DNA from 2 places in the Cedecea sp. NFIX57 genome. Region 1 is predicted to be linked to the other one. Evidence: predicted binding sites of a transcription regulator. Region 1 holds the regulator's gene; the other holds the start of a gene.
What was found. The regulator PhoB, encoded in region 1, activates phosphate uptake and scavenging genes when phosphate is short. The targets are predictions, from matches to a motif close to CTGTCATAAAACTGNCNNAT.
Positions count from the first base shown of each region.

Region 2: a site for PhoB is predicted at 10,818-10,837, ahead of kdgR (DNA-binding transcriptional regulator KdgR). Genes of this name have one in related genera too.

Region 1 covers NZ_FXAS01000004.1:117,970-132,681, reverse strand. The annotation lists gene B9Y90_RS04520 (antibiotic biosynthesis monooxygenase) at 1-476, opposite strand, end outside; gene B9Y90_RS04515 (hydrolase) at 542-1,183, opposite strand; gene B9Y90_RS04510 (LysR family transcriptional regulator) at 1,348-2,265, shown strand; gene malZ (maltodextrin glucosidase) at 2,290-4,107, opposite strand; gene proY (proline-specific permease ProY) at 4,416-5,786, opposite strand; gene brnQ (branched-chain amino acid transporter carrier protein BrnQ) at 5,859-7,178, opposite strand; gene phoR (phosphate regulon sensor histidine kinase PhoR) at 7,604-8,911, opposite strand; gene phoB (phosphate response regulator transcription factor PhoB) at 8,934-9,623, opposite strand; gene sbcD (exonuclease subunit SbcD) at 9,823-11,040, shown strand; gene sbcC (exonuclease subunit SbcC) at 11,037-14,192, shown strand; gene mak (fructokinase) at 14,303-14,712, opposite strand, start outside.
Region 2 covers NZ_FXAS01000002.1:226,009-240,720, reverse strand. The annotation lists gene rsmF (16S rRNA (cytosine(1407)-C(5))-methyltransferase RsmF) at 1-843, opposite strand, end outside; gene B9Y90_RS02515 (PqiB family protein) at 922-3,555, opposite strand; gene yebS (membrane integrity lipid transport subunit YebS) at 3,524-4,768, opposite strand; gene B9Y90_RS02505 (GAF domain-containing protein) at 4,915-5,403, shown strand; gene proQ (RNA chaperone ProQ) at 5,508-6,191, shown strand; gene prc (carboxy terminal-processing peptidase) at 6,212-8,260, shown strand; gene htpX (protease HtpX) at 8,453-9,334, shown strand; gene B9Y90_RS02485 (MFS transporter) at 9,379-10,752, opposite strand; gene kdgR (DNA-binding transcriptional regulator KdgR) at 10,929-11,720, shown strand; gene B9Y90_RS02475 (YobH family protein) at 11,763-12,002, opposite strand; gene mgrB (PhoP/PhoQ regulatory lipoprotein MgrB) at 12,162-12,305, shown strand; gene B9Y90_RS02465 (YebO family protein) at 12,360-12,641, shown strand; gene B9Y90_RS02460 (MBL fold metallo-hydrolase) at 12,658-13,659, shown strand; gene B9Y90_RS02455 (DUF2627 domain-containing protein) at 14,201-14,344, shown strand; gene cspE (transcription antiterminator/RNA stability regulator CspE) at 14,357-14,566, shown strand.

The DNA.
Region 1 (14,712 bases):
ACCACGCAGGCATCATTAAGCAAGTGCCCGGGAAGCGTGCCGCGTAAGCCAGGGAACAACATGCCCGTCACCCACGGCACAAGGTTGGTGCTGGGGAAGATAACCAGTAGCGTGATCAGAAACTGCTTCCACTGCGGCGGGCGTTTTACCGTGGCGCTTTCCGGGGTAAACCAGAAGGCCGTTTCGGTGTGCACCTGCACTTTGTCGTCATCGGCAAGCGAAGATTTGATCTCTTCCACAAGGCGATGGCGTTCAGGGGAGTCAGTCCAGGCATTGAGATGTTCGAGCGTGTCGAAGCGAATCACCACGTTATAGGTGTCGTTCCCGGCCGTGGGGCGAATCACATGCACCCCAAGGTGACCGGGGAAACGAGCGGCGGTCGGCATGATCTTTTCCAGCCATTGCTCGTAGCGAGCGGCCTCGCCGGGCCGGATTGCGTGGGTGATCACCAGCGTAACGGTATTGTTGTCGGCCATGCCGCAATTCCTGAGTCAGAATGGGGAGGAAAACGGAGCGGCGACCCCGCCCCGAGTGTGATCTATCAGGCTTTACGTTCCGGCACGCCGTGAACCATCGTATAAGCGTAGTCGACGCCCATGCCGTAAGCCCCGCTGTGCTCACGAACCAGGTTCATCACCGCGTCGTAAGTTTCTTTGCGTGACCAGTCGCGCTGGTACTCCAGCAGAACCTGCTGCCAGGTCACCGGCACGGCCCCGGCCTGCACCATCCGGTCAATCGCGCGCTCGTGGGCATCCACAGAAGTCCCGCCAGAAGTGTCGGTCACTACATAAACTTCAAAGCCTTCCTCCAGAGCCATCAGCGCCGGGAAGGTCAGGCACACTTCGGTCCACAGCGCTGAAATAATCAGTTTTTTACGGCCCGTCGCCTTCACCGCCTCAACAAAGGCTTTATCTTCCCAGGAGTTCATGGAAGTACGTTCAATGGGCTTAATTTCAGGATGAACGGCTAATAATTCAGGCCAGATATAGCCGCTGAAGCTTTTGGTTTCGACGGAGGTATAAATCGTCGGCACCTTAAATATTTTGCCCGCCTTTGCCAGTGCCACGGTGTTATTTTTCAGGGTCTGGCGGTCGATATTCGCCACGCCGAAAGCCATTTGCGGCTGATGATCGATAAAAATAAGGGCGGAGTTAGTTGGGTCGATCAGTTCACGAATAGACATTTTATTCCCTCAGCTATCAATGAGTTATTAAGGTATCCATCTCTGGATGACGCCTTTATTTTCTGCATACTGCCGCAGGGTTGATAGCCGGAATTTTCTAACGTCTTATTTAATTTTTTGGTGATAGACTTTTGCAAGGACAAAGCCCCGAACGGACTATTACTATGCGCGTGAATTTAGATGTGCTGCTTATTCTTGATGCCCTAGACAAGCACGGCAGTTTTGCCGCCGCCGCTGAATCGCTGTTTAAAACGCCAGCCGCGCTGAGTTATATGGTGCAGAAGCTGGAAAACGATCTGAATATTAAACTGCTGGATCGTTCGGGCCATCGGGCCAAATTCACCGATACCGGCAGGATTGTGCTGGAAAAAGGGCGGATGGTGCTCAGCGCCGCGAAGGATCTGGAAAGCCAGGCTTTGCGCTCCACCTCCGGCTGGGAAAAAACGCTGACCATTGCGCTGGACGGTTCATTTCCCTTCCACCTCCTGCTACCGCTGATGAACGAGTTCTACGCTCTCGACCAGCAGACCACGCTTAATTTTACCCACCATACGCTGGCGGGCGCCTGGGAAGAGCTGACCCACAACGGCGCGAATATCATTCTCGGCGCGATTAACGAGCCGCCGACGTCATCCGAGTACTCCTACAAGATGCTCGGCACGCTGGACAACGTGTTTGTCGTCTCCCCCAATCACTCGCTGGCAAAAGTGGAACATGTGCTTTCCAGCGACGAAGTTTGCCACCATCGTGCGGCCATCATTGGCGATACGGCGCGTTACTGCCAACCAATCAACACCAATTACATTGAAGAGCAAGAGCGCGTGGTGGTGTACGACTTCCCCAGCAAGGTCGCTATTCTGGTATCAGGCCTGGCCTGCGGATTTTTACCCCGCCACATCGCCCAACCACTCCTGAACAGCGGCAAACTGATTGAAAAACCGGTTGTGTCGTTCCGCCAGACGGACGTGACCTACATCGGCTGGCATAACCGGGGCGAAGGCCTGGCCGCACGCTGGTGGCGAGAAAAGATCATTGAAGGGAATTTGGTCAATGCCCTTTATCAGCCTCCGACGGAGAGCTAAACCTCTCCCCGCCGGGTAGACGACCTAAAGACTGCGCCAGACAGCGGCGCTGACGGCAGGCAAGTTCAGCTCGCGGTTATTTAGCGCCGCCTCGCCTTCGATCTGCGTCCAGGCTCTGCCGCTCAGCAAGGCATCCCACGGAAGGGTGACCTGAGCTGCATTGCCACGGTTGATTGCCACAAGAACACGTTCGTTTTGATAAGCCCGCACAAACACCACCACGTCCTGCTCAGCGTAGATGACCCGGCAACCGCCCTGACGCAACGTCCGGCTTTGCTTACGCAGCTTGCCGAGCCGCTGATAAAGCGCCAGCAGATCTGAATCCTGATCTCGCTTATTCCACGGGAAAGGCTTGCGGCAGAAAGGATCGTTGTTGCCATCCAGCCCCACCTCATCACCGTAGTAAATACAAGGCACGCCGGGCCAGGCGTACAGCCAGATGACGGCCAGCGGCAAGCGGGCAACGTCCTTCCCAAGAATTGATTTAAAGCGAGCGGTATCGTGGCTGTCGAGCTGGTTAAACATACGCAGTTGCTGCTGATGGGACAGCGCCGAGCGATACTCTTCCATCCAGGCAATACAGGTTTGGGCGTCAATATCCTGAGGCTCGTAGGAGATATCGGTGTTTGCCAAAAACCCCCACAGCGGGAAAGTAAAACCGCGATAGTTCATGGCTGCATCTTCGGCATCGGCCTGCAGCCACTGTCGGGCATCGCCAAAGTGCTCGCCGAGGACGTACGCATCTCGTTTGGTTTCTTTTGCCGCCCGGGTAATGCCGCTGACGTGCAGCAGGTTATTTTTCGCTCCACCATCTTCGCCCAGCATATGCACCACGTCCAGCCGCCAGCCGTCAATGCCCCAGGGCTCCCGCAGCCAGTGCCGCACAATGCTTTGCTCGCCGCGATAGATCTCGTCCACCAGCGTGGCCGAGCGATAATCCAGCTTAGGCAGGCTGGAGTAGCCCAACCAGTCCAGCGCCAGCCCTTCATCAGAAAAACTGTACCAGTCGCGCCACGGCGACTGCGGGTTATGGCAGGCGCCGTTCTCACCGTGCTGATGCCTGTCAAACCAGCCGTGGGTATCGCCGCTGTGGTTAAAAACGCCGTCCAGCATCAGCTTCATGCCCTGTTTGCGCGTATTTTCCCTCAGCCGCAGGAAAGCGGTGTTACCGCCAAACTGCTCGTCCACCTGCCGGTAATCCTGAGTGTCGTACTTATGCACGCTGGGTGCGGTAAAAATCGGGTTCAGGTAAAGCGCCGTCACGCCGAGCTTTTTCAGGTACGGCAGTTTTTCGCTGATGCCGTCCAGATCGCCGCCGTAAAAGGTCGATCCTCCGGCTTCCCCGGTTAAAGGCTCATCCCACTTCCGGCGGACGATCTCCCGCCCGGCCGCATGATGAAAATAGACGTTATCCTGCTCCGGCTGGCGATTAGCCCCGCGCGCAAAACGATCCGGGAAGATCTGATAGAACACCTGATCCTGCACCCAGTCCGGTCCCTCATCCGGCGTATCGAAGGCGAACTGTTCCAGCCGGGCCGGAGGCGTTTTCTGGAAGCCCTGAGGCGTGTACCAGCGCTGCCTGTTCTGCCAGAGCAGCTTAAAGCTGTAGCGACGGCGTGGTTGTCCTTCAGCGGTATCAAGAGTGACTTTCCAGGCGACTACGCCCTCAAGGGGAGCGAGTTTCTGGCGCACCATGACCAAAGAGATCTCTTCGTTATCTTTTTCGCCGCGCAGAATCACTTTTTCCGGCAGGTCGTCCCCCGCCAGCCACAGGGTGATGACAAGGCTGCGTTCCCGCTTCTGGATAAACGGTGCCACCGGCAGGTGCCAGGCATTCAACATAGTAACTTTCCCATCGCTTAAAAATGACGCCACCTTGCCACAGCATAAGGCTTTATCACTCATCATTCCGGGTTAATTTGGGGGAGGACAGGAGGGGTGGAGACGGGGAATATTTGCCCCCTCACCCCGACCCTCTCCCCAGAGGGGCGAGGGGGAAAAACGAGTGAGGAGAACGCTATTTATCCCCTCTCCCTTCCAGGCAAAAGGAAAAAGAAGCAGCGGAGAACTCTATTTATCCCCTCTCCCTGCCAGGGAGAGGGTTAGGGTGAGGGTAAAAACCAGACACGACGTTCTAGCCGAATCAGTCACTAAACCGGCAGTGACTGAGCCTTCAGCCGGCGCTTAACAACCCAGCCGATAAGCAGCAGCGCAATCCAGCCGCAGCCCACGTACAGCGAAATACGGGTATCCGGGTGGTAGCCAATCAGCCCGATAATAAACACCAGGAACACCAGGCCCACCACGGTCGTCGCCACGCCGCCAGGGATCGGGAATTTCAGCGCTTTCGCCTCTTCCGGCGACAGGCGGCGGCGGAAGGCAATCTGCGACAGCAGGATCATTATCCACACCCAAACGGTGGCGAAGGTTGCCAGCGACGCAATCACCAGGAAGACGTTCTCCGGCATGATGTAGTTCAGGTACACCGCCAGCAGCAGCGCGCAGGCCATCACCACAACAGTGACCCACGGAATACCGTTACGGGAGGTTTTAGCGAAGATTTTAGGCGCGCTACCCTGCTCGGCCATGCCATGCAGCATGCGGCCCACGCCAAACACATCGCTGTTAATCGCCGAGAGCGAAGCCGTGATAACCACAAAATTCAGAATACCGGCCGCGGCGGTGATGCCCATATGCTGGAAGGTCATCACAAACGGACTGCCTTCGGTACCCACCTGGTTCCACGGATAGATGGACATGATGACGAACAACGTCCCCACGTAGAACACCAGAATACGCAGCGGCACGGAGTTAATGGCGCGTGGAATGGATTTCTGCGGCTCTTTCGCTTCACCTGCGGTGATGCCAATAATCTCAATCCCGCCGTAGGCAAACATCACCATCTGCAGGGACATGATCATGCCCAGCCAGCCGTTGCTGAAGAAGCCGCCGTTGCTCCACAGGTTATGGATGCCGGTCGCCTGGCCGCCGTTGCCAATCCCCCACACAATAATGCCGATCCCGGCAATAATCATGATGATGATGGTGGCTACTTTAAAGAACGAGAACCAGAACTCCAGCTCGCCGAACACCTTCACGCTCATCAAGTTAATGGCGCAGATAATCAGCACCACGCTAAGCACCCAGACCCAGTGCGGCACCGCCGGGAACCAGATACCCATGTAGATGCCGAACGCGGTCACGTCAGCGATGGCAACAATCAAAATCTCAAAGCAGTAGGTCCAGCCGGTAATGTAGCCTGCCAGCGGCCCAAGGTTGTCCTGTGCATAGCGGGAAAACGAGCTGGCCGCAGGGTTGTGCACCGACATTTCGCCCAGAGCGCGCATGATGATATAGGCCGCCACGCCGCCGATGATATACGCCAGCAAAACGCTCGGCCCCGCCATTTTGATAGCGTCCGCCGAACCGTAAAACAGCCCTGTGCCAATCGCCGACCCCAGCGCCATAAATCGAATGTGCCGGGTGCTCAAACCGCGCTTGAGCTTGTTGGTGTTTTCCATGAATCCAAGTACCACGCTTTACAATAAAAAAACCACGGAGGACGACTCCGTGGTTACTTAGCAATCAAAAACTTAGTGGGCGGCGGAGGTGACCTGGCGCCCTGCTGCTTTGTCCCAGATGGCGGTGATCACCACCATCGCAACGGTCGGCAGCAGCCAGGCAAGTCCCTGATCCGCCAGCGGCAGTTTCGCCGCCCAGCCAGGCAGCATGTCGCTGATGGCCGATGCCTTAATGCCGTCAATGATACCAAACAGCAGGCTTATCAGCATCGCCGGGGCAATAACGCGGGTGGAGTTGTTCCACCACGGACGAGTAAAACTCAGCACCACCAGGGCAATACAAGGCGGATAAATTGCCGTCAGTACCGGGATCGAAATCTGAATCAGGTGGCTCAGGCCCAGGTTGGACACCACCATCGAGAACAGACCCAGGATAAACACCAGCGAACGGTAAGAGAGCGGCAGATACTGACTAAAGAACTCCGCGCAGGCACAGGTCAGGCCAACGGCGGTCACCAGGCAGGCCAGGAAAATCAGCGCCGCCAGGAAGAAGCTACCGGCTCCACCAAAGGTATGTGCCACATAAGCGTGCAGGATTGCCGCGCCGTTAGCTTTCTGGTCGACCAGATTCGCGCTGTCGGAACCGAGGTGGAACAGCGCCAGGTAGATAACCGTCAAGCCGATACCGGCAATCAGGCCAGCCCAGATAGTGTAGCGGGTCAGCAGGCGTGATTCGGTCACACCGCGAGAGCGCGCGGCATTCACGATAACAATCCCGAACACCAGCGACGCCAGCGTATCCATCGTCAGGTAGCCGTTCACGAAGCCGTTAGAAAACGCCGCGTTTTGATAGGCTTCAGTCGCCGTACTCAGGCCACCGGCTGGCCACAACACCGCCCCGGCCGCCAGGATAAGCAGCGCGATGATTTTCACCGGTGCCAGCACGTGGCCCACGGTATCCAGCAGCTTACCCGGATAAAGAGAAATCCCGATCACCAGCGCGAAGTACACCAGGCTGTAGATAAACAGCGGCATATCGCCCATGCCGGTCAGCGGGGCAATCCCCACTTCAAAGGAAACGGTAGTGGTACGCGGCGTGGCAAACAGCGGCCCTACGGCCAGGTAACAAACTGTCGCCAGCAAAATACCGGCGCGGCGGCCAATCGGCGAGCTCAGGCTGTCAATACCGCCGCCCACGCGGGCAATCGCCACGATAGTCAGAACGGGTAAACCTACCGCCGTGACCAGGAAGCCAAGCGCCGCCGTCCAGACGTGCTCGCCAGCCTGTAAGCCAACCATAGGAGGGAAAATGATGTTGCCCGCGCCCACAAACAGCGCAAAGGTCATAAAGCCCAGAGCGATGATGTCACGAGATTTCAAATGATAGGTCATAAAATAAAGCAGCCTGTGGATGTGTGGTGTTGAAAATACTCAAATTTTTAAACCGACGTTCAGTCCAAATAACGTTCGGTAAAAACGCGGTTATTACCGGTAACGACAGCGGAATATGCTTCTCCGGATCGGTGGCGAAGAATAGTTAGTCGAATTACCACGCAATTTCAGTCGGTCTGGTAATAACAGGGGGGCAATTAAAACGCTTATAGCGTTTGAAGACAAGAAGGGATCGGGAAACCAGAAATATATCCTTTAAAAATACGCATAAGCAGTGAATAAAGTTGATTATACGCTTTTGTTATGGCTTATCATTCGGACAAAAAAGCATCAATTCGATATTCATCACTTAACGAGTGGTGAAAATACAAACAAAAAGGCCAGAAAACTGGCCTGTGGAAAGCGAACTTGACGGCTGCGGTGAATTAATGTGCAGCCACCGCTGACTCATGGGCGATTAAGCGCTCGGGCAGAATGAACGAAAACGTCGATCCCTGCCCCGGCACGCTTTCGATATCAAGCCGCGCATCATGATGGCTAAGGGCATGCTTCACGATAGCCAGCCCAAGCCCGCTGCCCCCGGTCTGCCGGGAGCGCGCTTTGTCTACGCGGTAGAAACGCTCCGTCAGGCGCGGAATGTGCTCGGCGGAGATCCCCGGCCCGGTATCCTTCACGCTGAACGCGACGCCGTGAGGCAGCCGGCGCCAGGTGACGGTGATGTGTGTCCCGGCTGGCGTGTGATTCACCGCGTTATACACCAGGTTAGAGATCGCGCTACGCAGCTGTTCTTCGTTGCCGTAAACCTGAAGCCCTGGCTCAACGTTAAAAGTGAGCGTTTGCTTCTGCTGGCTCAGCGTCTGCGCTTCACGTTCAACCACGCGCAGCATCAGCGGCACGTCGATTTTCTCATTCATCGACAGCGTGGGGGCGGCTTCAATGCGCGACAGCGTAAGCAGTTGCCTCACCAGCCCTTCCATGCGAGAGGTTTGCTCGCGCATGGTATGCAGCGCTTTGTCCCGCAGCGGCCCTTCCAGAGCCTGATCCTGCATCATCTCCAGATACCCCTGCAACACGGTCAGCGGCGTGCGTAGCTCATGGCTGACGTTGGCAAAGAAGTTGCGGCGGGCGCCTTCAAGCTGGTGCATCTGCGTGACGTCACGCGCCACCATCAGCCACTGCCCGTCGGCGTAAGGCATCACGCGGAACTCAAGATGACGGCCATTGTTCAGCACCAGAGTCAGTGGGCGACCAAACTGCTGCTTCGCCACGTATTGCGAGAATTCAGGGTAACGCAGCAGGTTGAGGATATTTTGGCCGCTGTCGTCCGGCCAGCGCAGGCCAAGCAGCAGCTGTGCCAAGCCGTTACACCAAAAAATGGTGCCTTCTTCGGTGGTCAGCACGACCGCATCGGGCAGAGATTCTGCCCCGCTTCGGAAGCGTTTGATCAGGTTGCCTAACTCTTTGCGGCGCTTTTTATTACGTAGCTGCATCTGGTGCAGCCCGTAGAGCAGAGGTTCCCAGCTTCCCCGCCCGGGCGGCGGGGTCATGCTGCGGTCAACCCACAGCCACCAGGAGAGACGAAGTAAATTCCAGAAATGCCAGCTTAGCAGGGCGGTCACTGCCGCCAGTAAAAACCACGGCAGGTGGCCAAAAATCAATCCGAGAATTGCCGCTGGCATACAACAGAGCACCAGCTCCAGTACCAGCCTTTTCCATGACAGCCGTTCCAGCACGCGTCACGCTCCTGTCAGCATATTAAAAACGGGTTGAAAAACGATAACCCGTGCCGCGAACTGTTTGCACCATTTTGTCATGACCACTTGTTTCCAACGCTTTACGCAGGCGACGAATATGCACGTCTACGGTACGGTCTTCAACGTAAACGTTCGTTCCCCACACGTTATTAAGCAGCTGTTCACGGCTGTAAACGCGCTCCGGGTGGGTCATAAAGAAGTGTAACAGCTTAAATTCAGTTGGCCCCATGTCGAGCGGATCTTCGCCGGTCATCACGCGGTGTGAGGACGGGTCAAGGCTCAGCCCCTGCATCTCAATCACTTCTTCCACCGCCATCGGGGAAATACGGCGCATCACCGCTTTAATACGCGCCACCAGCTCTTTAGGCGAGAACGGCTTAGTGATGTAATCATCGGCACCGACTTCAAGGCCACGCACGCGATCTTCTTCTTCGCCACGCGCGGTCAGCATCATCACCGGGATTTCGCGGGTCAGCGCTTCACGCTTCAGGTGCTTGATAAACTGGATCCCGGAACCGCCTGGCAGCATCCAGTCCAGCAGGATCAGGTCGGGGAAAGGTTCAATCAGCAGGTTAACCGCGCTGTCATAATCTTCCGCCTCTACCGACTGGAAGCCATTTTGCTCGAGCACAAAGCTCACCATTTCACGAATCGGAGCTTCATCTTCTACGACTAAAATGCGTCTCGCCATGATTTACCCTGTTGAAAAGAGACCATCTCTTATTAATTGTGCGCCAGTATGCGTCAGATTTGTGACAGATTTATGAAAAAGATGACGGCCAGATATTTCACCTTTTTGAATTATGACAGCCACGGATTTTTACTGACGGTTACGCTGCCAGCTCAATAGCTTATAATCGGTAATTCGCCTCTTTGCCATGGGACAGGTTATGCGCATTCTCCACACATCAGACTGGCACCTCGGCCAAAACTTCTATACCAAAAGCCGGGCTTCTGAACATCAGGCCTTTCTCGACTGGCTGTTAAACGCCGCGGTCGAACATCAGGTGGATGCGATCCTCGTCGCGGGAGATATCTTTGATACCGGCTCGCCGCCGAGCTACGCCCGTGAAATGTATAACCGTTTTGTCGTGCAGCTACAGGGCACCGGCTGCCAGCTCGTGGTGCTGGCGGGGAATCACGATTCCGTAGCCACCCTGAATGAATCCCGCGAACTCCTGGCCTGCCTGAATACCCGAGTGATTGCCAGCGCTCGCCATAACAAAGATGAACAGGCGCTGGTGCTCAACCAAAAAGACGGCACGCCGGGGGCGATTCTCTGCCCTATTCCTTTCCTGCGCCCTCGCGATATTCAAAGCAGCCAGGCGGGGCTGTCCGGCCATGAAAAACAGCGTTCTTTAATGGAAGCCATCAGCGAACATTATCAGCAATGTTATGCCGCCGCCGTGGCGCTTCGCGGTGACCAGCCGCTACCGATTATCGCCACCGGGCACCTGACCACGGTGGGCGTGACGAAATCCGATGCGGTGCGTGACATTTATATTGGCACGCTGGACGCTTTCCCGGCGCAGCACTTCCCGCCCGCTGACTACATTGCGCTCGGGCATATTCATCGCGCGCAAAAAATTGGCGGCACGGAGCATATTCGCTACAGCGGCTCACCGATTCCGCTGAGCTTCGATGAAACCGGCAAAGCCAAAACCGTTTTTCTGGTGACATTCAACGGCGGAGCGCTAACCAGCGTCGAGCCTCTGGAAGTCCCCATCAGCCAGCCGCTGGCCATCGTGAAAGGGTCGCTGCGCGAAATCGAGCAGCAGCTTGAACAGTGGCGAAACGCGCCTGCCGAACCCAACGTCTGGCTGGATATCGAAATCGCCACCGACGAATATCTGCACGACATGCAGCGCCAGGTACAGGCGCTGACCGACGATTTACCGGTTGAAGTCGTTCTGCTGCGCCGCAGCCGCGAACAGCGCGAACGGGTGATTGCCAGCCAGCATAAAGAGACGCTGAGCGAGTTAAGCGTTGAAGAGGTTTTTGAGCGCCGGCTGAGTCAGGAAGAAACCAGCGAGGAACGCGCCGCCAGGCTAAGAACGCTGTTTGCCCAAACCCTTTCAGATTTGCACCAGCAGGAGGAACAGGCATGAAGATCCTCAGCCTGAGGTTAAAAAACATCAACTCCCTGAAAGGCGAGTGGAAGATTGATTTCACCCAGGAGCCTTTCGCCAGCAACGGGCTGTTTGCTATCACCGGACCCACGGGCGCGGGCAAAACCACCCTGCTGGATGCCATTTGCCTGGCGCTGTACCACAAGACCCCGCGCCTCAACACCGTGTCGCAGTCGCAAAACGACCTGATGACCCGGGACACTGCAGAATGCCTGGCCGAAGTCGAGTTTGAGGTAAAAGGCACGGGCTACCGCGCTTTCTGGAGCCAGAATCGCGCCCGCAACGCGGCGAACGGCAATCTCCAGGCACCGCGCGTGGAGCTGGCTCAAATCGAAGATGGCAAAATTCTCGCCGATAAAATCAAAGACAAGCTGGAGATTATCGCCTTCCTCACCGGCCTGGACTACGACCGCTTCACCCGTTCGATGATGCTCTCCCAGGGGCAGTTCGCCGCCTTTTTAAACGCCGACGCAAACGACCGCGCCTCGCTGCTTGAAGAGCTGACCGGCACGGAGATTTACGGCACCGTTTCCGCCGCGGTGTTTGAAAATCATAAGCAAATCAAAAGCCGCCTTGAAAACCTGCTGGCTCAGGCTTCTGGCGTCGCGCTATTAACCGCAGAGCAGCAACAGCAGCTTGCCGAGAGTTTGCAGGTACTCACTGTTGAAGAGAAAAAACTGTCCGGGGAGCTCCAACAACAGCAGCAACACCAGCAGTGGCTCACTCAGCTAGCCCGACTTTCTGCCGACAAAACCCAAAAGCAGCAGGCGCTGAACGCAGCCAATCAGTCGCTCAAAGACGCAGAGCCGATGCTGGCGAAACTGACCCAAGCCTTGCCTGCCGAAAAACTTCGCCCTGACTGGCAGCGGCTGCAGGAAAAGCAGCAGTCGCTGAAGCAAAACAGCGAGGCAGCGGAGAAAGTGAATACCCGCTTACAGCAGCTTTCCATCCGCCGGCAGCAAACCCGAATGCTGGCCGCCGAACAGGCCCAGCGTCTGAAGAATGAAGCTCAGCAGGTCGAAGACTGGCTCGCGGCGAATGACCGCTATCGACTTTGGTCTGCCGAACTGACGGGCTGGCGCATGGCGTTCACGCAGCAACAGCGCGACGAAAAACAGCTGACTGAGCTAAAGCAGGCGCTCGAGGTCAGTCGGCAAAAGCTGCAGGCGCTGCCGGAGCCAAAGCTTAGCCTTTCTCCTGATGAAGTGAGCGATCACTTACAGCGACTGCAGGCAACCCGGGCTGCACGCCAGCTGTTGGCCACTTTGCAGCCACAATTTGCCACGCTGGAGAAACACAAAACCGAGCAACAGCGCGAGCTTATCGAACTGGATAAAGAGATTGCAGGGCGTGACGTTGAACTGGGGCAAAAGCGCCAGCAGTACAAAGACAAACGCCAGCACGAAGCGGACCTGGAAAAAGTCGTTGAGCAGGAAAAGCGCATCCAGAGTCTTGAAGCCGAGCGCGCACGCTTGCAGCCTGATTCGCCGTGTCCGCTTTGCGGCTCAACCCAACACCCGGCTGTAGAGGCGTATAAAGCTCTCGAACCAGGTGAGAACCAACAGCGCCTGGCCACCCTTAAGCAAGAAGTGGCTAAACTCGCAGAGCTTGGCTTTGCCCTTAAAGGTCAGCTTGATACTCAGCGCCATCAACGCGAAAAACTGGCCCAGGCCAGCAGCGCCATTGAGGCAGAAGAAACTGCACTCTCAGCCCGCTGGCAGCAGCAGTGCGCGGAACTCGCCATCGCTTTAACGCCTCAGGACGATATCAGCGCCTGGCTTGACGAGCAGGAACAGCGCGAGCTGCAGCTGCGCCAGCTTGGCGAGCGGCAGGCGCTGGAGACGCAATACCAGCGCGACAGTCAGCAGCATGAAAAACTGCTCGCAGATTTTGTGGCACAGCGCGCTTCGCTACAAGCGGGGCTGGAGCAGGCCGGTCTTCAGCGCCCTGAGCCGGGCGCAGAGCAAACCTGGCTTGAGGCTCGCCAAAAAGAATCTCAGCAATGGCAGCAGCAGCAGGAGAAACTGCCGCAGCTTCGCCAGCAGCTCTCCGCGCTCGATATGTTGCTCTCAACCCTTGCAGACGATGGCTCCAGCCCACTGCCGCTGAATGAACACGAGCACCAGGCAGCGCTGCAAAACTGGCAAGCGCTGCATAACGATTGCAACCAGCTTGAAGGGCAGCGCCAGTCCCTGCAACAGCAACTGAAGCAAAGCGAAGAAGAAAGTACTGCGGCGCAGGCGCAGTTCAGGAATGCGCTTTCTGCCAGCCAGTTCAGCGATGAAGCCGATTTCCGCAGCGCCCTGCTGGAAGAAACCGAACGCCTTGAGCTGGAACAGCGTAAACAGCTTCTGGAGCGCCAGCATCAGCAGCAGGTCACTCTGCTGGAACAGGTTGAAAATGCGCTGGCTCAGCACTTATCGACGCGGCCAGAAAATCTGCATGAAGAAACAGCCCCTGGCGCACTGGAGGCACAAATTTCAGCGCTTGCCCTCCAGCTGCGCGAGAATGCTTCACAACAGGGTCAAATTACCCAGCAGCTGCGGCACGACGAGGAAAACCGGGTTCGCCAGCAAACGCTGATGCAGGAAATAAAAGCCTGTGAAGCGCAGGCGGAAGACTGGGGCTATCTCAACGCGCTTATCGGCTCCAAAGAAGGGGATAAATTCCGTAAATTTGCGCAAGGTCTGACGCTGGATAACCTCGTCTGGCTGGCAAACAATCAGCTCAATCGCCTGCACGGGCGCTACCTGCTGCAGCGTAAAGACAGCGAAGCGCTTGAATTACAGGTGGTTGATACATGGCAGGCCGATGCGGTACGTGACACCCGCACGCTTTCCGGGGGCGAAAGCTTCCTGGTGAGCCTGGCGCTGGCACTGGCGTTATCCGACCTGGTCAGCCATAAAACCCGCATTGATTCCCTGTTCCTGGATGAAGGTTTTGGCACCCTGGACGCGCAGACGCTGGATACCGCACTCGACGCGCTGGATACGCTGAACGCCAGCGGCAAAACCATCGGCGTGATCAGCCACGTTGAGGCGATGAAGGAACGGATCCCGGTGCAGATTAAAGTGAAGAAGATTAACGGGTTAGGTGTCAGCCGGCTGGATAAGGTTTTCGCAGTGGAGTGATCCTCACCCTAACCCTCTCCCTTGAAGGGAGAGGGAATAGATTGTCTGCCATTCTGACCTGTTGTTTTCTCCCTCTCCCCCATGGGGAGAGGGTCGGGGTGAGGGGTGATTTACTTCTCTATCGGCCACAGCCACGCCGCACCGCGAACGCCGCTGGAATCCCCGTGTACCGCTTTGCGAATGGGCGTTTCACACTCGCCGCCAAACACCCACGGCTTAATCAGCTGCGGCACCGTCCGGTATAAACGCTCCACGTTGCTCATTCCGCCGCCCAGCACGATCACATCTGGATCCAGAATGTTGACGATATGCGCCAGCGACTTCGCCAGGCGTGTCTCATAGCGGCTGATGGCCAGCTCCGCCAGCGGATCCTGCTGTTCTGCCAGGCTGATGATCTCATGCCCTTTCAGCGTTTTTCCGCTCAGGCGCTGGTAGTCCGTGCCGAAACCGGTGCCTGAAATAAAAGTCTCAATGCAGCCCTGCTTGCCGCAGTAGCACGGCACTTCTTCCCGGAAACGCA
Region 2 (14,712 bases), on a different contig from region 1:
TTCCGGGAAAAGTTCATTCAGGGAGGCTATTTCCACTGCATCTGGCCAGGTATCCAGTAGCCACTGGCATACGTCCTGGTTTTCCTGGCGATTCAGCGTGCAGGTCGAGTAGACCAGGGTGCCGCCGGGGCGGAGCGCATGAAAAGCGCTCTCAATCAATTCGCGCTGGGTGTTGGCAATTTCGGTCGTGCTTTCTGGCGACCAATTACGCAGCGCATCGGGATCTTTTCGCACCACGCCTTCACCGGAGCAGGGGGCGTCAAGCAGAATGGCGTCGAATGATTCTGGCAGAGCCGCACCGAATACGCGGCCATCAAAATGCGTCAGCGCCACGTTGCTGATACCGCAGCGGCTGATGTTTGCATGCAGAACTTTTACCCGGCTGGCGGAATATTCATTGGCAAGAATTGCGCCGGTGTTATTCATGCGGGCGGCAATCTGGGTTGTTTTTGAGCCCGGTGCGGCGGCGACGTCCATCACGCGCTGCGGCTGGTTGCCATCGGCGAACAGCGCGGCAACGGGCAGCATTGAACTGGCTTCCTGAATATAGAACAGGCCACTCAAATGCTCTGCGGTGCTGCCCAGCGGCAGGGTTTCTTCATCTTCACGTTCAATCCAGAAACCTTCTTCGCACCACGGCACCGGTGTTAAACGCCAGTTATAAGGCGCGACGAGCGTCAGAAAGTCAGCCACGGATATCTTCAGCGTATTGACGCGCAGGCTGCGGCGCAGCGGCTGCTGGCAGTATTCGATAAAGCTTTCCAGCGTCTGGTCGGCGGGAAGTGCGTCACGAATCGCGTCGAGAAAAGGTTGAGGAAGATAAACGGCAGTAGATTGAGCCATGAAAAACGCCCCTGAAAAAATTAAGGGGCGCAGTTTAACACGGAATTGCCCGGGCGACTCACCGCCCAGGCTTGCGGTTTAGCGCGGAAGGGCGGTGCCCCACTGGCGCCACTCTTTCGGCTCACTTTCCAGCAGCAGGAAGTGCTTCCCGGCTTCCGCTTTAGGGGAAAGCGGGATCCCCGGCGGGGTCGCAAACGCAATACCGCCGCGAATGAACTGATTAAAGGTCCCGGTTTTCACCACGCCACCGGTTAAGCCAAAGTCGAGGCTGTAGCCGGAAGCCAGCCAGAAGACGGAGTTGTCCCGGACCAGATGCTGGTAACGCTTGCTTATGCGCAGGCCAACCATCACGCGGTCAGAGAGATTGCCCAACGTCATGCCGGTGACCGTGCCGACTTCAATGCCACGGAAGAGGACCGGCGTGCCAATACTCAGCGAGCCGGCTTCAGGCACTTCCAGTACGATGTTCAGCCCGTCCGAGTAACGAGAATCGGTGATAGACGCTTCCTGCAGCTCAAAGTCGCGACGCGGGTCGCCTTTACCCGGCTCAACGTTGATGTACGGCTGTAGAAGGGTATCAAGATGATCGACGCCCGCCGCAGAGATCTGCGGTGTGACTACGGAGAAGCGTGTGCCGACACGTGCAAAGGTAGACACATATTCAGGGTAAAGTACCGCTTTAGCTTCCACTTCGTTGCGGGACTGCGTCAGGTTCAGGGATTCAAGCTGACCGATATCAATACCCAGATAGCGAATTGGCATTCCGGCGGAAAGTTTTCCGGCATCGAACGTATGCAGCGTTATCTGGCTGCCTACCGCTCTTGCCGCGGTTTCAGAGGCGTAAAGCACGCGTTTCTCACCTTTCACTTGCCCGACGCTGGCACCGCTCATGTTGTCAAAGCTTATGGCCCCTTTGAGCGCACGAGAGAGCGGCGAGGCCTGCACCGTCAGACCACTGCCGTTGAGCTGAACTTTCGCGCCACCTTCAGCCCAAAACACGGTATTTGGCGTCAGGAGCTTGCGATATTCCGGCTTGATATGAACATCGATATCGAAGTTCTCAGCGCGAGGGCGGATGGTGATGATTTCGCCCACCTGGAATTTGCGGTACAGCACCACGGAGCCGGTCTGGATATCAGGCAGGCTGGATGCCGTCAGCGTCAGCGTGGTGGTCGGGATGTCGCTCAGGCTGTTTTCAATCGCTTTTTCCATGTTGGCGTAAAGCGGGTAGCTGCTTTTCATCTCGCCTTTGTTGCCTGGCAGTACGCGAATACCGCCGTTGACCCATTCGTTAGCGCTGGCACCCAGAAACTCAACGCCGTCCATGCCAAGCTTCACATCAATGCGGCTGTTGACCACGAATTTGCTGTCGCCCTGCAGCAGATGACGGTATTGCGGTTCAATGGCGACGGAGAACGTGACGCCTTTGGCCGACAGTGCTCGCTCGACCACCTGGCCGATTTGTATCCCGTGCAGGATGACGGGTTGCCCGGCATCAATACCATAGCTTTCAGGTGCGGTCAGTGAAAGCGTGAGTACATTTGGCTGCTGGAGCGGCGTTTGATCGCTGGAGACCACGGTGAAGCGATCCTGCGGCTCGCCGCCACCAGGCACAAGCTCAAAGGTGCTGCCCGTCAGCAAAGTGCTGATGCTCGGATTATCCAGCGAGATTTTTGGACTACGGAGTTCGATGCGCGTGCCGCTACGCATCAGGCTAACCACGCCGGGGTCAACGGTCATTTCCCCTGTCACGGCACCGCCTGGATTGAGGTTCAACTTAGTCAGAGAACCCACTTCCAGCCCCTGATACATCAACTTAGTTGATCCTGCTTTGAGGCCATCTCCGCTCGGGAGTTCCAGGTTAATGATGACGCCGCGCTGGCTGTGCGCCAGGTCTTCGTAAAGGCCGAATTCATCATCCGCTTTGGCCGGTTCTGAATCGTCAGGTGAATCGAAAGCAATCGCGCCATTGACCAGGGCTGCGAGGCTTTCTAGCTGAACTTTGGCGCCACTCAGGCCAACATCGGCCTTCACCCCAGACACATTCCAGAAACGGCTGCCTTTTTTCACCAGACTGGTAAAGCGGCGATCGATCAGTACGTCGACAGTGACGCCCTGCTTGTTCTTATTGATGGCATAGTCATACACCCGGCCAACCGGAATTTTGCGGAAATAGACCAGCGACCCGCTGTTAAGGGAGCCTAAATCCGGCGCATGCAGGTGAATCATGAGTTCGCCGTTATCAAGACGATACTTAGGCTGGGTATCGAGCGCGGTAAAATGATCCCGCGGCTCGCCTTTACCCGGCATCATGCCGATGTAGTTCCCGCCAACAAGGGCATCAAGCCCGGATACCCCGGCGAGGGAGGCTTTTGGCGTCACCAGCCAGAATTGTGTGTCTTCCCGCAGCGCATCCTTCATATCGCTTTTGATGCTGACTTTGACTTCGATTTTACGCAGATCATCGCTCAGGCTGATGTTTTGCACGGTGCCCACTTCGACGCCCTGGTAGCGTACGGGCGTGCGGCCAGCGACTATCCCGTCGGCGGAGATAAAGTCGATGGTCACGGTATTGCCGCGTTCCTGGTAAGTCGTCCAGATCAGCCAGCCGGCAATCAGTAACGCAATTACAGGTAATAACCAGAAAGGGGAGATCCGGCGTTTCGTTTTAATTCTCGCTTCAGTCGGTGAAGCGGGCGTTTCCTGACTCATGTGCGTCCCAAAGTAGTCGGCTATCCAGCCATTCGACGGCAAGAATAGTTAATATAACCGCCGCGCCAAAGAAGACCGCGGCGGGACCCATCGTAAAGGCTAACAGCTGGTCACGATTAACCAGTGACATCATCAAAGCGATGACAAACAGATCGAGCATAGACCAGCGGCCAATCCAGGTGACAAACCGCAGCAATAATATGCGGGTTCGTAATCCCTGTTGGCATTTGAAATGAATACTGATCAGTAGCGTAATCAATACAATAACTTTAGTAAACGGCACCAGAATACTGGCAATAAACACCACGGCAGCGACCGCGATATTGCTGTGTGCCAGGGAAATGATGCCCGAAAGAATGGTGTCTTCCTGGCGTGCTCCGTTCACGTAAATAATTGAAATAGGCAGCAGGTTTGCCGGAAGCAGAAAGACCAGGGAGGCAACCAGTGCTGCCCAGGATTTTTGTAAGCTTTGCTTACGGCGATGATAAAGCGGGATATGGCAGCGAGGGCAGCGACCCCGTTCGTCAGGAACGCCGGTAAAATGGCAACCGAGGCAAACGCGCAGCTGCGCGTTGAAAGCGCGAGCCGGGCGCTGAGGGTAAAAACGCTCCCATAGCTGCTCGATATTCAGGTGGATCATGGTCAACAGACTCAAGACGACCAGGGCAATAAAGGCTATCAGTCCAGGACCGGGTTGTATGAACGCGTACTCGCGTACTTTAATGCAGGCCACGCCAATACCCACCAGATAAATATCCAGCATCACCCACTCTTTAAGCTTATCGAGCATCAGCAGTACCGGGCGAAGGTTCATGCCGAGAATGTTTCCAAAGCAGAGGTAGGCAATAGCCGCGACCAGCGTGGCCGGTGCGCCGATCACACAGAAGAGCACGACGGCGGCGGTAAGCACATCTCCCTGGCTTGCCATCTGCCAAATCCCCTGCATAACGTTGGCGTCAATACTCGATCCCAGCAGATAAATGCGCAGTAGCGGATCGGTAAAGGCGACGGGCATAAGCACCAGCATCGCCACGGCCATTGCCCCCAGGCGCGTCAATGACCAGTCACGGCCATGATGTACCCTTGCATCACAGCAGGGGCAATAGGCACTTTGTGTCGATTTAACCTGGGGCAGAGAGAAAAGGGTATCGCATTGAGGACAACGCTGATAACGTGCCTGAGGCAATTCCTGACTGATGGCGTGTATTTTCATTGTGCGTCGTAAGCCGGGAGCGTTGTTATCTGAATAATGCATTTAGCCTATCGTAATTCATAAAATGATACACCTTGTGGCACCGTGCATTTAATGCTTATTTTAGTATGCTACAAAGTAAAGCAAGACAACATAACGGTTATTTAATGAACAAAGAACAATTTTACGCGGATCTGAATCGCGATTTTAGTGCGTTAATGGCAGGTGAAACCAGCTTCCTCGCAACACTGGCGAACACCAGTGCTTTGCTCTTTGAGCGCCTTGATGGCGTGAACTGGGCAGGATTCTACCTTCTCGAAGCCCAAACGCTAGTTCTGGGGCCCTTCCAGGGCAAAATTGCCTGCGTAAGAATCCCTGTCGGCAAGGGCGTATGCGGCACAGCCGTTGCTACAGGCACGATTCAGCGTGTGGAAGATGTGCATGCTTTCGACGGGCATATTGCCTGCGATGCGGCCAGCAATTCGGAAATTGTGCTGCCACTGACGGTTGACGGCCAGACAATTGGCGTCCTGGATATCGACAGCACCGAGTATGGCCGTTTTTCGGAAGAAGACGAAATGGGTTTAAAAACCTTGATTTCGCAGCTTTCAGACGTGCTGAGCGGCACTGATTTTAAAAAATTCTTCCCTCGATAGCATGATAAGCAACGGATAACGTGGCATTTAGCGATGGCGTCATTATAATGTCGCCTGTTCATGCCTGCGACTTATTGGCAATTCCGTTGTAATCAGGAAATTTCATGGAAAATCAACCTAAGTTGAATAGCAGTAAAGAAGTTATCGCATTTTTGGCCGAGCGTTTCCCTCAATGTTTTAGCGCAGAAGGTGAAGCTCGTCCGTTGAAGATTGGTATCTTCCAGGATTTAGTCTCTCGTGTTGAAGGCGAAATGAGCCTCAGCAAAACGCAGCTTCGTTCAGCATTGCGTCTTTATACGTCAAGCTGGCGTTACCTGTACGGCATCAAAGCTGGCGCAACTCGCGTTGATCTCGATGGCAACCCTTGCGGTGAGCTGGACGAACAGCATGTAGAACATGCTCGCCAGCAGTTGGATGAAGCCAAAGCCCGCGTTCAGGCACAGCGTGCTGAGCAGCAGGCGAAGAAACGTGAAGCCGCTGCAGCCGCAGGCGTCACTGAAGAGGCTCCACGTCGCGAACGCAAACCTCGCCCGGCCGCAGCACCGCGTCGCAAAGAAGGGGCAGAGCGTAAACCTCGCGCTGAGAAACCGGCACCAAAGGCACCTCGTGAAGAGCGTCGTACACCGGTGACCGATATTGCTGCTCTGCAGGTTGGACAGGCCATAAAAGTCAAAGCCGGTAACAACGCAATGGATGCTACCGTACTGGAAATTACCAAAGATGGCGTCCGTGTACAGCTGACTTCTGGTATGGCAATGATCGTACGCGCAGAACACTTGCAGTTCTGAAACGGAGGCCTGACTCAGGCATGAACAAACTCTTTAAGCTTACGGCCATCGCCAGCCTGCTGTTCGTGGCAGGCAGCGCCCTGGCCCTGGACAACATTACCCGTGCTGACCAAATTCCTCAGTTAAAGGAAGAAGCTCAGCACGCAACGGTGAGTGAACGCGTGACCTCGCGTTTTACGCGTTCTCATTACCGCCAGTTCGATCTGGATGCCAACTTCTCGGCAAAAATCTTTGACCGCTACCTGAACTTGTTGGATTACAGCCACAACGTGCTGTTGGCCAGCGACGTCGCCCAGTTTGCCGCGAAGAAAGGGCAGATTGGCGATGAGTTGCGCAGCGGTAAGCTCGATGTGTTTTACGACCTTTATAATCTGGGTCAGAAGCGCCGTTTTGAACGCTATCAGTATGCCTTGAAGGTGTTAGCGAAGCCGATGGATTTCACCGGTAACGACACCATCAATCTGGATCGCAGCAAGGCGCCGTGGCCAACAAGCGTCGATGAGCTGGATAAGCTCTGGGATGCGAAAGTTAAATACGACGAGCTGAGCCTGAAGCTGACCGGCAAAACCGAGCAGGAAATTCGTGAAACTCTGACCAAGCGCTATCAGTTTGCGATCCGCCGTCTGGCGCAAAGCAACAGTGAAGATGTGTTCTCGCTGGCGATGACTGCGTTTGCCCATGAGATTGACCCACATACGAACTATCTTTCCCCGCGCAGCACCGAACAGTTCAACACCGAAATGAGCCTGTCTTTAGAAGGCATCGGGGCGGTGCTGCAAATGGATGATGATTATACGCTGATCAACTCCATGGTTGCCGGTGGTCCGGCGGCGAAGAGCAAGGCTATTACCGTCGGCGATCGTATTGTTGGCGTAGGCCAAACGGGTAAACCGATGGTTGACGTTATCGGCTGGCGTCTGGACGACGTTGTCGCGCTGATTAAAGGGCCAAAAGGCAGCAAAGTTCGCCTTGAAATCCTGCCTGCGGGCAAAGGCACCAAAACGCGTACCGTGACGTTGACTCGCGAACGTATTCGCCTCGAAGACCGCGCGGTCAAGATGTCTGTGAAGACTGTCGGCAAAGACAAAGTCGGCGTGCTGGATATTCCTGGCTTCTACGTTGGCCTCACGGATGACGTGAAGGTTCAACTGCAGAAGCTGGAAAAACAGAACGTGAAGAGCGTGATTATCGATCTGCGTTCTAACGGCGGCGGTGCGCTGACGGAAGCGGTGTCCCTGTCCGGTCTGTTTATTCCTAGTGGCCCGGTGGTTCAGGTTCGCGACAACAACGGTAAAGTCCGCGAAGATAGCGATACCGACGGCGTGGTCTACTACAAAGGTCCGCTGGTGGTGCTGGTTGACCGCTTTAGCGCCTCGGCGTCTGAAATCTTTGCGGCGGCGATGCAGGACTATGGTCGCGCGCTGATTGTCGGTGAACCGACCTTCGGGAAAGGCACCGTGCAGCAGTACCGTTCGCTGAATCGCATTTACGATCAGATGCTGCGTCCGGAATGGCCTGCGCTGGGTTCGGTTCAGTACACCATTCAGAAGTTCTACCGCATTAACGGCGGCAGTACCCAGCGGAAAGGTGTGACGCCGGACATCATGATGCCAACCGGGACCGAACAAACTGAGACCGGCGAGAAGTTCGAAGACAATGCGTTGCCGTGGGACAGCATCAACGCGGCGACTTATGTGAAAACCGGCGATCTTACGCCGTTCGAACCTGAGTTACTGAAGCTGCATCAGGATCGCATCGCCAAAGACCCTGAGTTCCAGTACATCATGAAGGACATTGCTCGCTTCAATGCCCTGAAGGAAAAACGGAACGTTGTTTCTCTGAATTACGCTCAGCGTGAAAAAGAGAATCAGGAAGACGACGCGACTCGCCTGGCCAGAATCAACGATCGCTTCAAGCGGGAAGGTAAAGCGCCGATTAAGAAACTCGACGATTTGCCGAAGGATTACCAGGAGCCCGATCCGTATCTTGACGAGACGGTGCATATTGCCATCGATCTTGCCGGCATGGAGCAAGACAGGCCTGCCGAGCAGCCGACGGCGACCAAGTAACCTCCCGGATGGGCACCCAAGCGGTGCCCATTTTTTTGCCTGTCTTCAGTGATGTAAGATAAATGCATACAAAATGTAAAGTTATGTATTATTAATCACTTGGGCGGGATTGATGCTTGAAAATAGGCGGCGCGCCCCTACGATGTGTGGGAGCGCAAAGAGCGTGTTTTTAACCGAGGTAAAAAGAAAATTATGATGCGTATCGGGCTTTTCCTGTTGACCAACCTTGCGGTAATGGTCGTTTTCGGGCTGGTGCTAAGCCTGACGGGGATCCAGTCGAGCAGCGTTCAGGGTCTGATGATCATGGCGGTGCTGTTTGGCTTTGGCGGCTCTTTTATTTCCCTGCTGATGTCAAAATGGATGGCATTACGTTCAGTAGGCGGTGAGGTGATTGAGCAACCTCGTAACGAAACGGAGCACTGGTTAATGGAAACCGTGCGTCGGCAGTCACAGCAGGCGGGCATCGCCATGCCGCAGGTTGCGATTTATCATGCACCAGACATCAATGCTTTCGCCACCGGAGCGCGCCGTGACGCCTCTCTGGTTGCGGTCAGTACAGGTCTGCTGCAGAACATGAGTCGTGACGAAGCGGAAGCGGTTATCGCGCACGAAATCAGCCATATCGCCAATGGTGACATGGTGACCATGACGCTGATTCAGGGCGTAGTGAACACCTTCGTTATCTTTATCTCCCGCATCATCGCTCAGGTGGCTTCTGGCTTCCTGTCCGGGAACCGTGATGATAACGAAAGCAGCAACGGCAACCCGCTGATTTACTTTGCGGTGGCAACGGTGCTGGAACTGGTGTTTGGCATTCTGGCGAGCATTATCACCATGTGGTTCTCACGCCATCGTGAATTCCACGCCGACGCGGGTTCTGCGAAACTTGTGGGCCGCGAGAAGATGATTGCAGCGCTGCAGCGCCTGAAAACCAGCTATGAGCCGCAGGAAGCCAGCAGCATGATGGCGTTTTGCATCAACGGTAAGGCCAAGTCAATGAGCGAATTGTTCATGACGCACCCGCCGCTGGACAAACGTATCGAAGCGCTGCGCAACGGCGAATACCTGAAGTAGTTGTAACTCAGAAATGAAAAGCGTGCCCAGGCGGCACGCTTTTTTTATGCCTGTACCCTGGGCTGCGAGATTCGCAGCCCACTGACGACGGCGGCAATGGTGGCAAATATGCCCGCAAGAATCAGCGAGGCATGCGTCCCACTGTTACCAAACACGTTAAACATTAGAGCGACCAATGCGGCCCCGCAGCTTTGACCGAGCAAGCGAGCAGTCCCTAACATACCGCTTGCTCCACCGCTGCGGTGGCGGGGCGCAGAGGAGATAATGGTGTGGTTATTCGGGGACTGGAAGAGGCCGAATCCTGCCCCACACAGCACCATACGCCAGATAATATTCAGGTCGGACGGATCGTGCGGGAGCATGGCCAAAGCAAACAAGCCGCAGGCCATCACTAAAAGCCCTACGGCGCCCATCAGACCTGCATGCACACGTTCGATAAGATAGCCTGCCAGCGGTGCCATCACCATCGTTGCCAGTGGCCATGGCGTTAACAGCAGACCGGTTTCAACCTCACTGCGGCCCAGGACGGTTTGCAAGAAAAAGGGCAGTGAAACCAGCGCCAGCATTTGAGCGCCGAACGAACATATTGATGTGCCGATAGACAGCGAAAAAATTGGGATTCGCAGCAGGTCGACCGGGAGCAGAGGGAACGGTAAACGAAGCTGGCGACGGATGAAGAAATAGCCAATCACGACAAGCGCAACCAGTTCACCGATAATGATGAACCCCGACTGGCCCTGTGAAAAACCACCGATCGCTGAAATAAGCAGACCGAAGGTGAGGGCGTTCATTACCGCACTCGGGATATCAAAACGCTGACCCTGGGATTTTTGCTGGTTGGGCGGTAAATAGCGCAGCGCCAGAATCAGCGAAACAATGCCAATTGGCACGTTGATTAAAAACAGCCATTGCCACGAGGCTACCGAAAGAATTGCAGCGGCAACGGTGGGGCCGGCGGCAGAGGACACGGCAACAATAAATGAATTCACGCCCATCCCACGACCCAGAAAACGCTGAGGATAAATCAAACGAATCAGGGCGGTATTCACGCTCATTAATGCTGCGCCGCCAAAGCCTTGCAGCACACGGGCAAAGGTAAGCATCGGCAGTGAGGTAGAAACGGCGCAAAATAGCGAGGTCAGGCAAAACAGGACCAGACCGCACTGATAGATACGGCGGTAGCCAAAAATATCGCCGAGAAACGAAAGCGATAAAAGCGACACAATAATGGCTATTTGATAAGCGTTAACCACCCAAATAGATTCCGCAGGGCTGGCATTCAAATCGTGTGCAATCGTAGGCAGGGCGACATTAGCAATAGCGCCGTCGAGCACGGCCATCATGATCCCGAGCGCAATCGTCAAAATGGCACCGTAACGCTGAGGCGTAGGTAAGCCATCGGACACTGATTTATCCATATTTAAAATTTTGCTGTCTGAAGTCGTTAGGAGGGTAATGATTTTATCATCAATTAATCTTGTCAATGCCGCAGATTTGTAACGAATCAGCAGGCTTTGATTGCGGCGATCATAGGGCATCAATATACTAAAAAACGGTTCTAATTTTTATAAAACAAGAATACCCGAGGTGATGTATGGCTCTCTCAGACCCCGACAAGCAGCCCGATGCCGTCTCTTCCGTGCTAAAGGTTTTTGGCATCCTACAGGCACTTGGTGAAGAAAAAGAAATTGGTATCACCGAACTGTCGCAGCGCGTCATGATGTCCAAGAGCACCGTATATCGGTTTCTGCAAACAATGAAATCCCTCGGTTATGTGTCACAGGAAGAAGAGTCGGAAAAATATGCCCTGACGCTGAAGCTTTTCGAGCTGGGCAGCGGGGCATTACAGAATATCGACCTTATTCGCAGCGCGGATGTTCAGATGCGCGAGCTTTCCCGACGAACCAAAGAAGCGATTCATCTGGGGGCGTTTGAGGAAAGCAGCATTGTCTATATCCACAAAATAGATTCACTTTATAACTTGCGTATGTATTCGCGTGTCGGACGACGGAATCCGTTGTATAGTACTGCCATTGGTAAGGTTTTGCTTGCGTGGCGGCCGCACGACGAAATTTTGGACATTCTTTCGGATGTTGAATATGTTCGCAGCACAGAACGGACTATCGTCAGTACAGAAGCACTTATCCCTGTGCTTGAGCAGGTGAGAGCGCAGGGGTATGGTGAAGACAATGAGGAACAGGAAGAGGGCATTCGCTGTGTCGCGGTACCCGTTTTCGACCGTTTTGGCGTTGTCGTCGCGGGCATGAGCATTTCATTTCCAACGATCCGCTACTCGGATGAAGGGCTGGCTGAATACGTCCGTATTCTTCATCAGGCCGCACGAACGTTATCCCAGCAGATGGGCTACCACCATTATCCTTTCTGATTTTGTAAAATCAGGCCGCGCAAGACACGCGGCCTTGTCGCTTTAACCGTTATCAATCGGCGTGTCGACTTTACGTAGAAGCGGGCAATCGGTCAGGCCAATAATCCCGCTATCGGTGTGAATAAACTGCGCGGTCACGGTACTACGTGCCGTCAGGTATTTACATTGCAGCCCAAGCCCCGCCGCATTTTCTTTGCTGCCCACTAAAACGCCATAGCCTGAAAGCAACAGGCCAATCCAGATGATGGCAATAACAATAATTGTACGAATAATCGCTCGCATACTGACCTCAAACATCAATCTAATCCTGCATCAACCCTACTCTGAAAAATTGACGTCACAATCTGATGATTCTGAAATGAAAAAGCAGGAAACGTTACTCATGGTTTAGTTGGTTAGTGTTAAATTACCGAAATTCTATGGTCAAGAGGTGGCGATGTAGTGAGAAAGTACAGATGGGTGATCGTTTTGGTGATTGCTGTTACCTGCCTGCTGCTATGGACTCAAATGATAAATGTGATGTGCGACCAGGATGTGCAATTTTTCAGCGGCATTTGTACCATTAATAAATTTATCCCCTGGTAGTGATTTTTCTCTCTCTGCCTCAGGTGTAGAATGCGTTTTTTTTGAGGTGGTAAGATGAACGAATTGGGTTTTAGTGCTTTAACTATCATGCCGCTGGCGATATCGCTGGTGACGTTGATTGTCGGTCTTGTTCTGTGGTTTTTTGTCAATCGTTCCAGTAGTCGTGCAAACGAACAGATTGCACTGCTCGAAGAACTGGTGGATTTACAGAAGCGTCAAAATGCCTTGCTGCGCCGCTTGTGTGAAGCGAACGAACCAGAGCCGGAACACAAACCGGCTGCGAAGGTTGAAGAAGAAAATGACGACGACTTTGTGCGTCTGGTAGCGGAACGCTAATCTGGCTGGAGGTGGGATGAGCTGGAAAAACCCTTGGTACAATCCACAATTATCCCACCATCTGCCTGATGGGTTTCGCAATACAGAGCCTGCAATACGGCAACCTGGTGACGTCCAAAAGTGGCGGCAGGAGCGCAAAGCGCAAAAGCTTCCACATCCTCCCGGTCAAGGTTACTCCGCATTTATTGAACGCTGGTGGCAACAGGCCGATCTGAGCGGTAGTGATGACCGCGTATGGTGGCTGGGGCATGCCAGCCTGTTGTTGCGGCTTAATGGCCATTTTTTGCTGACCGATCCAGTATTTTCCCGTCGCGCGTCCCCGGTTTCTTTTGCCGGTCCTGCCCGGCGAACTGAAGTCCCACTCGATATTAACCAGTTACCTCGACTGGATGCCGTGCTCATTTCCCATAACCATTACGACCATCTCGATAAAAAAACAGTCCGTCGGTTGATTAAGCGTTTTCCCGACGTTCATTTTTTTGTACCCCTCGGCCTGAAAGCATGGTTCAGCCAGCGTGGGATTGAGCAGGTCACAGAGCTGGACTGGTGGCAAAGCTTTAACTGGTGCGGCATGGTTTTCACCGCCGTACCTGCCCGGCACTGGAGTATGCGAACGTTTTGGGATCGTAACCGTTCGCTTTGGTGCGGCTGGGTTGTGGAGCAGGGGGCTTTGCGTTTTTGGTTTAGCGGTGATTCAGGTTACACCGAGTCGCTGGCCGAGATAGCGACTCGCCTGGGGCCGTTCGATATGGCCGCGTTGCCCATTGGTGCCTACGAGCCTCGCTGGTTTATGGGCGATCACCACATGGATCCCCAGCAGGCAGTGACGTTATGGCAAGCGATCGGCAAACCCGTGACAATTCCTATCCACTGGGGCGTTTTCGAGCTGGCCGATGAGTCTCTCGACAAGCCACCGCAGGAGTTGCTTGCGGCCTTGCATGAGCAGGGGGAAAACGACCAAATATTTTCACCTCTGCGCATTGGTCAAAGTTTGCCCTTCACGAAGAATAAGAATTAATTATTAATGTCGGTAATGACGGCTTTATTTCTATTTGGCTAAATTAACGCCCGATAATCACGCTTTAAATTCCATCGAAACGTTTTTATTGCCTTGTCCTGGGGCAATGTCATTAAACTTTCATTATTTTGGTGCAGAATATCAGGCCTGTTGTACAGGCTTTATTCTGTTGGGCGTAAAAAATACAGTGATGAAATCCGTGTACCAGTCACGATGATTGTCTTTAGGTTGATTTGTGCATAGATATGCATAAAAAATCATAAAGATATATCCTTCAAAAAGGATTTTATTGTACGGATGTCTGGACGAAAAGTACGCTTTACGCTAAGGTTCAGACGTTGTCGGAATGTTGTTAAAACACAATCTGTTGCGACAACTTTTTCTGATGAAAATATACGTCAAAAAACGCGGGTTACTTTCTTAAGGTAATCGTGTAATTTTCTGAATCTGTGCGGCAGATCGACACATGCTTAAAAATGGCTTGCCATTGTTTACGTTGTGTGTGATAACACGTTGGGTTAAACGAGGTACAGTTCTGTTTATGTGTGGCATTTTCAGTAAAGAAGACCTGAGTAAACACGTTGTCGTTGAATACTGCTTCTCTGCCGAGCCTTATATTAGTGCCTCATGCAGTAATGTCTCTGTTTTATCTAAGTTATGCCTGCGGGCGAAGAATACAATCTAAGGAATTTGCAAAATGGCAAAGATTAAAGGTCAAGTTAAGTGGTTCAACGAGTCTAAAGGTTTTGGTTTCATTACTCCAGCTGACGGCAGCAAAGATGTATTCGTACACTTCTCTGCAATCCAGGGTAACGGCTTCAAAACTCTGGCTGAAGGCCAGAACGTTGAATTCGAAATCCAGGACGGCCAGAAAGGCCCTGCTGCAGTTAACGTGACTGCCATCTAATTCTTCTGGATTAGAGCTCAGGCGCGAATAACGCCGAATTGAGATAAAAGCCCCGTTTCGACGGGGCTTTTTCATTTCTGTCACTAATCTACTGTTTTTCAAGCTATTAACAAATTGAATCATTTGTTGCCTCTTGTTGCAAAGCT